Regions from separate parts of the Streptomyces sp. NBC_00341 genome, predicted to be linked through region 1. Evidence: predicted binding sites of a transcription regulator. Region 1 holds the regulator's gene; each other region holds the start of a gene.

Region 1 (2,262 bases):
CCACCAGCGCCTCCACCGCCTGTGCCGCCTCCTGCTCCGGCACCCCGTGCGCGACGGCCGAGCGGCGCAGGTCTTCCGCCTCGGCCCGCAGCAGCTCCGGCAGGCCGGCCGCCCCGTACACCCGCGCCCCGGCAAAGGCGGCCGTGCCCAGTACGTGGTCGAAATGCGGATGGCTCAGTGCGACATGTGTCACCCTCCGGCCGGTCAGCCGGTCGATCTGGTCACGCAGTCCGGCGCCCTCCCGGAGCGTCGAGCCCGTGTCGCAGAGCAGCATCCCGTCCGCTCCGGCCACCAGTGCGGCCGTCGCGTCCCAGCCCGGCAGCCGCCGCCGGCCCACTCCGTCACCCAACCGCTCCCAGCCGAACTCTTCCCAAGCGACGTCCATACGGCGACGCTATCGGCAACGACCTGCGCGGTCTCGCGGTAGCGTGGCCGGTCGCCCTTGCTAGGGGCCCACCCCGTCGCCGTACACTGACCGGGGAGATTGCTGGCACTCGAATGGACAGAGTGCCAGGAGGAGTCCCGGGAACGACCCGAGATCGACCGAGGTAGACAGCTGGAGGTGTGCGCGATGCTCAGCGAACGCAGACTCGAAGTGCTGCGCGCCATCGTCCAGGACTATGTCGGCACCGAGGAGCCCGTCGGCTCCAAGGCGCTCACGGAACGGCACAAGCTGGGAGTCTCCCCGGCCACCGTCCGCAACGACATGGCGGTGCTGGAGGACGAGGGCTTCATCGCCCAGCCCCACACCAGCGCGGGACGCATCCCTACGGACAAGGGCTACCGGCTCTTCGTCGACCGGCTCGCGGGCGTCAAGCCCCTGTCGTCGCCGGAGCGCCGGGCCATTCAGAATTTCCTCGACGGCGCGGTCGACCTCGACGATGTCGTGGGACGGACCGTACGGCTGCTCGCGCAGCTGACCCGGCAGGTCGCCGTCGTGCAGTACCCCTCGCTGACCCGCTCGACGGTGCGGCACGTGGAACTGCTGCTCCTGGCCCCCGCCCGGCTGATGCTCGTGCTGATCACGGACACCGGCCGGGTCGAACAGCGGCTGGTCGACTGCCAGACGCCGTTCGGTGAGACCTCTCTCGCCGATCTGCGCGCCCGGCTCAACAGCCGGGTGGTGGGACGCCGCTTCGCGGACGTCCCGCAGCTGGTGCAGGACCTGCCGGAATCCTTCGAGAGCGAGGACCGGGCGACCGTGTCCACCGTGCTCTCGATCCTGCTCGAAACCCTCGTCGAGGAGACGGAGGAGCGGCTGATGATCGGCGGCACCTCCAACCTCACCCGATTCGGGCACGACTTCCCCGTGATGATCCGGCCGGTGCTGGAGGCATTGGAGGAGCAGGTCGTGCTGCTGAAGCTGCTCGGCGAGGCCAAGGACTCGGGCATGACCGTACGAATCGGGCACGAGAACGCCCACGAGGGACTCAACTCCACGTCCGTCGTCGCGGTCGGCTACGGTTCGGGCGACGAGGCAGTCGCCAAACTCGGCGTGGTCGGACCGACCCGCATGGACTACCCCGGAACGATGGGAGCGGTACGCGCAGTGGCACGTTACGTCGGACAGATCCTGGCGGAGTCGTAAGTGGCCACGGACTACTACGCCGTACTCGGCGTGCGCCGCGACGCTTCGCAGGACGAGATCAAGAAGGCCTTCCGGCGGCTCGCACGCGAGCTGCACCCGGATGTGAACCCCGATCCGAAGACCCAGGAGCGGTTCAAGGAGATCAACGCCGCTTACGAGGTCCTGTCGGACGCGCAGAAGAAGCAGGTATACGACCTCGGCGGCGACCCGCTGTCCGCCTCGGGCGGAGGTGGCGCGGGCGGATTCGGACAGGGCGGCTTCGGCAACTTCTCCGACATCATGGACGCGTTCTTCGGCACGGCGTCGCAGCGCGGACCCCGTTCGCGGACCCGGCGCGGCCAGGACGCCATGATCCGGCTGGAGATCGACCTCTCGGAGTCGGCCTTCGGTACGACCAAGGACATCCAGGTCGACACGGCCGTCGTCTGTACGACGTGCAGCGGAGAGGGTGCCGCACCCGGCACCTCGGCCCAGACCTGTGACATGTGCCGCGGCCGCGGCGAGGTCTCCCAGGTCACCCGGTCGTTCCTCGGCCAGGTCATGACCTCGCGGCCCTGCCCGCAGTGCCAGGGCTTCGGCACGGTCGTGCCGACCCCCTGCCCGGAGTGCGCAGGCGACGGCCGCATCCGCTCGCGGCGCACCCTCACCGTGAAGATCCCCGCAGGCGTCGACAA
Region 2 (2,262 bases), 2.8 Mb from region 1:
GTCCAGACCGGCCTGGTCGAGCTTGAGGCCGACCTCCTCGGCGATGACGGTCGCACCGGTGAGGGTGGCGATGTCGCCGAGCATGGCCTTGCGGCGGTCACCGAAGCCGGGGGCCTTCACCGCGACGGCGTTGAAGGTGCCACGGATCTTGTTGACGACCAGGGTCGACAGGGCCTCGCCCTCGACGTCCTCGGCGATGATCAGCAGCGGCTTGGAGGCACCGGCCTGGATGACCTTCTCCAGGAGCGGCAGCAGCTCCTGGATCGAGCCGATCTTGCCCTGGTGGATCAGGATGTACGGGTCGTCGAGGACGGCCTCCATACGCTCCTGGTCGGTCACCATGTACGGGGACAGGTAGCCCTTGTCGAAGGCCATGCCCTCGGTGAACTCAAGGTCCAGACCGAAGGTGTTGGACTCCTCGACGGTGATGACACCGTCCTTGCCGACCTTGTCCATCGCGTCCGCGATGAGGTCGCCGACCTGGCTGTCCTGCGCGGAGAGCGCGGCCACGGCGGCGATGTCGGACTTGTCGTCGATCGGGCGGGCCGTCGCGAGGAGCTCCTCGGACACGGCCTTGACCGCGGCGTCGATGCCCTTCTTCAGGGCGGCCGGGGACGCGCCCGCGGCCACGTTGCGCAGGCCCTCGCGGACGAGCGCCTGGGCGAGCACGGTGGCGGTGGTCGTACCGTCACCCGCTACGTCGTTGGTCTTGGTCGCCACCTCCTTCACCAGCTGGGCACCGAGGTTCTCGTACGGGTCGTCGAGCTCGACCTCGCGCGCGATGGTGACACCGTCGTTGGTGATGGTGGGCGCACCGAACTTCTTGTCGATGACGACGTTGCGGCCCTTGGGGCCGATCGTCACCTTCACCGTGTCGGCAAGCTTGTTGACGCCGCGCTCAAGGGCGCGACGGGCGTCCTCGTCGAACTTCAGGATCTTCGCCATGGAGCTGAACTGTCCTCTCAAAAACAAGAACTGCGCCCCTCGCCGCCCGGCTAGTTATGTCGCAGGGGGCCAGGGGCGCAGAACAGAAGCAAACGTTGGGTGAATTACTTCTCGATGATCGCGAGCACGTCGCGAGCCGAGAGGACGAGGTACTCCTCGCCGTTGTACTTCACCTCGGTGCCGCCGTACTTGCTGTACAGCACGACATCGCCGGTCTTGACGTCGAGCGGAAGCCGCTCGCCGTTCTCGAAGCGGCCCGGGCCCACGGCCAGGACGACGCCCTCCTGGGGCTTCTCCTTGGCGGTGTCGGGAATGACCAGGCCGGAGGCCGTGGTCTGCTCGGCGTCGAGCGGCTGGACCACAATGCGGTCCTCGAGCGGCTTGATCGCAACCTTGGTGCTGGTCGACACGATCCGGTCTCCCCCTTCGGAGATCTCACGGGGTTAACAGTCTTTGGGTGGCGACCAGGTGGGCCCGTCGTCGCGGGTGCCGGACCTGCCGGTCGCACAGTACTGCTGGCACTCTCCAGTGGGGAGTGCCAGCACTGAGACTATGACCGCGGTTAGCACTCGGTCAAGCGGAGTGCCAATTCACGCCCCTCGTGGCGTCCGTTCCGGACACCCCCGCCCCCCGGACCGGCAGGAACCGTGCCCTCTCCCGGGACAACGTCCCGTCCACCCGCACCGTTCCGGACCTCACCGGCGGGCGTCCGGGCGTGCCCCGGCCGGGGCGAGCCGCCGCAGGAGACGACGACCAGCGCCCCCGGCGCCCCGTGGTCACCCCGCACGGCCGTGGCGCGCGGGCCCGCCGACCGCGCCGCCGCCCGGCTCGGCGGCGGGTTCACCCGCTGCGCGGCCTTGCGGCCGAGCCGTTCGATCGGGTCCACCGACTGCGCGCAGCCGGTGGCGGTCAGGAGCGCACCGGCGGCCAGCAGTCCGGCCAGCAGCCGGTGCGCCCCTCTCATACGTAGTCCTCCAGCCGGGCCACGGCGTATCCCTTGTCCGTGATGACCTTCATGGCGGCCCGGACCAGGTCGGGCATGGAGCCCTTCCAGTCCTTCTTGCCGCGGAAGTGCGTGAGGATGATGTCTCCGGGGTGCAGGTCCTGGTCCTCCTCCCGCCACTCCATGTGGTCGGGGAACGCCTCCGCCGCCCACAGGGGCACGGCGGTGATGCCGCAGGACTTGGCGATCCGCAGGGTGTCGCCGTTGTAGTTGCCGTACGGCGGCCGGAAGAGCCGGGGGCGCTCGCCGTACTGCTTCTGGAGGATGTCCTGCTGGTCGCAGATCTCCTGCTTCTGCTCGTCGTGGGAGAGACC
Region 3 (2,262 bases), 2.3 Mb from region 1:
GATCTTGTTGACGACCAGGGTCGACAGGGCCTCGCCCTCGACGTCCTCGGCGATGATCAGCAGCGGCTTGCCGGACTGCATGACCTTCTCCAGCAGCGGAAGGAGGTCCTTCACGTTGCTGATCTTCGAGTTCACGATCAGGATGTACGGGTCGTCCAGGGACGACTCCATGCGCTCCATGTCCGTGGCGAAGTACGCCGAGATGTAGCCCTTGTCGAAGCGCATACCCTCGGTGAGCTCGAGCTCCAGACCGAAGGTCTGGGACTCCTCGACGGTGATGACGCCTTCCTTGCCGACCTTGTCCATGGCCTCGGCGATGAGCTCGCCGATCTGGGTGTCAGCGGCGGAGATGGAGGCGGTCGAAGCGATCTGCTCCTTGGTCTCCACGTCCTTGGCCTGCTCCAGGAGGGCGGCGGAGACGGCCTCGACGGCCTTCTCGATGCCCCGCTTGAGAGCCATCGGGTTGGCACCCGCGGCCACGTTGCGCAGACCCTCGCGGACGAGCGCCTGGGCGAGAACGGTGGCGGTGGTCGTACCGTCGCCGGCGACGTCGTCCGTCTTCTTGGCGACCTCCTTGACCAGCTCCGCACCGATCTTCTCGTACGGGTCCTCCAGCTCGATCTCCTTGGCGATGGAAACACCATCGTTGGTGATCGTGGGGGCGCCCCACTTCTTCTCAAGGACGACGTTGCGGCCCTTGGGGCCGAGGGTGACCTTGACGGCGTCGGCGAGCTGGTTCATGCCGCGCTCAAGACCGCGCCGGGCCTCCTCGTCGAACGCGATGATCTTGGCCATATGAAGTGGTCCTCCCGGACAGGGGTGGATTCTCCGGACCGAGTGGCGCCCGCGACGGACGGCCTGCCGCCTGCCGGTTCCTTGCCCCGGCAGACCTGCGGGCCTCACCGGCCCGGTCCAAGTTTCTGTCACTCTCACCCGGAGAGTGCTAAGCCCAATGATTAGCACTCGACCCCCGAGAGTGCAAGCTTCGCCCTCCGGATACGGACGACGGCGCGCGCCTCGGGACGCACGGAGGGCCCGTACCCCAGGGGTACGGGCCCTCCGTGCGTGAGTAGTGTCGTTGGCCGACCGTGCCGAGCTCAGCCGACAGCGAGCTTGACCATGTCCGCCTGCGGCCCCTTCTGGCCCTGCGAGATTTCGAATTCAACTCGCTGACCCTCTTCGAGGGTGCGGTATCCGTCCATCTGGATCGCGCTGTAGTGGACGAAAACATCCGCACCACCGTCGACCGCGATGAAGCCGTACCCCTTCTCCGCGTTGAACCACTTGACGGTGCCCTGAGCCATGCCTAACTCCCCTATTACTGGCCCTTGCACAGGACCGCACTTCGCGGGCCCGGGTCAGAACTCACCCTCCGACAGGAGAGGGTGCGTGCGCCGGAACGCGTCGACCGCGGCCGAATGTATCTGCCCAACTGCCCTCTGCAACAGGTCAATCGGACGAGAATTCTGCGGCGCACCGATCACCCGAATATGAGGAATTCATGAGATTCCAGGGCAAGTCGGGCCAGGCAAAGGCGACTTATGGCGCAAGAGGCTCAGGTACTTTGGCTGCATCTTGTCGTGGCCAGGCGCATTCTCATATGCGGGGGGCACGGGCAGCGGAGGGGGCTTCCCACACTCTACCGCGCTCAACCATGCAGAATTGCCCCCTCCGCTTCCGTCGCGGAGAGGGCAATTCAGGTGACTCGGTGCAGTGGGACCGCTCGGGTCCCGGGGCTCAGCAGCCGCCGGCGACGGCCGGGATGATCGAGACTCCCGCACCGTCCGGGGTGACCGCTTCCAGGCCGCCCTCGAAGCGCACGTCGTCGTCGTTGACGTACACGTTGACGAAGCGGCGGAGCTTGCCCTGGTCGTCCAGGACGCGGGCGGCGATGCCCGGGTGGTCCTTCTCCAGGGACTCGATGACCTGGGAGAGGTTCGCGCCCTCTGCCGGGACCTCGGCCTGACCGCCCGTGTAGGTGCGGAGGATGGTGGGGATACGGACCTTGACGCTCATGGTGGGTGCCCTTCCTGGAGTCTCGGGTGGGATCAGCTGGCGGTGCCGAGGCCGGCGGCGCGGAAGGCGTCCAGGCTCGGACGGATCGTCGCCGTCGCCTGCGAGGTGGCGGCCACCGCGTCCAGCGTCTTGAGGCCGTCACCGGTGTTCAGGACGACGGTGGTGAGCGTCGGGTCGAGCAGGCCGGCCTCGATCAGCTTCTTCGTCACGCCCACCGTCACACCGCCCGCCGTCTCGGCGAAGATA

The links. The regulator HrcA, encoded in region 1, represses chaperone genes, less so after heat shock. The targets are predictions, from matches to a motif close to TTNGCACTCNGNNNNNCNGAGTGCNAA.
Region 2: groES (co-chaperone GroES) is a predicted target of HrcA. The motif match lies at 1,461-1,487, and genes of this name have one in related genera.
Region 3: groL (chaperonin GroEL) is a predicted target of HrcA. The motif match lies at 957-983, and genes of this name have one in related genera.

What each region holds. Positions count from the first base shown of each region.
Region 1 covers NZ_CP108002.1:2,689,713-2,691,974, reverse strand. Annotated here, with positions in the region: gene OG892_RS12040 (MBL fold metallo-hydrolase) at 1-385, opposite strand, end outside; gene hrcA (heat-inducible transcriptional repressor HrcA) at 572-1,588, shown strand; gene dnaJ (molecular chaperone DnaJ) at 1,589-2,262, shown strand, end outside.
Region 2 covers NZ_CP108002.1:5,455,966-5,458,227, reverse strand. Annotated here, with positions in the region: gene groL (chaperonin GroEL) at 1-945, opposite strand, end outside; gene groES (co-chaperone GroES) at 1,050-1,358, opposite strand; gene OG892_RS24720 (hypothetical protein) at 1,508-1,909, opposite strand; gene OG892_RS24715 (polysaccharide deacetylase family protein) at 1,906-2,262, opposite strand, start outside.
Region 3 covers NZ_CP108002.1:5,005,037-5,007,298, reverse strand. Annotated here, with positions in the region: gene groL (chaperonin GroEL) at 1-795, opposite strand, end outside; gene OG892_RS22495 (cold-shock protein) at 1,098-1,304, opposite strand; gene OG892_RS22490 (MoaD/ThiS family protein) at 1,738-2,016, opposite strand; gene thrC (threonine synthase) at 2,049-2,262, opposite strand, start outside.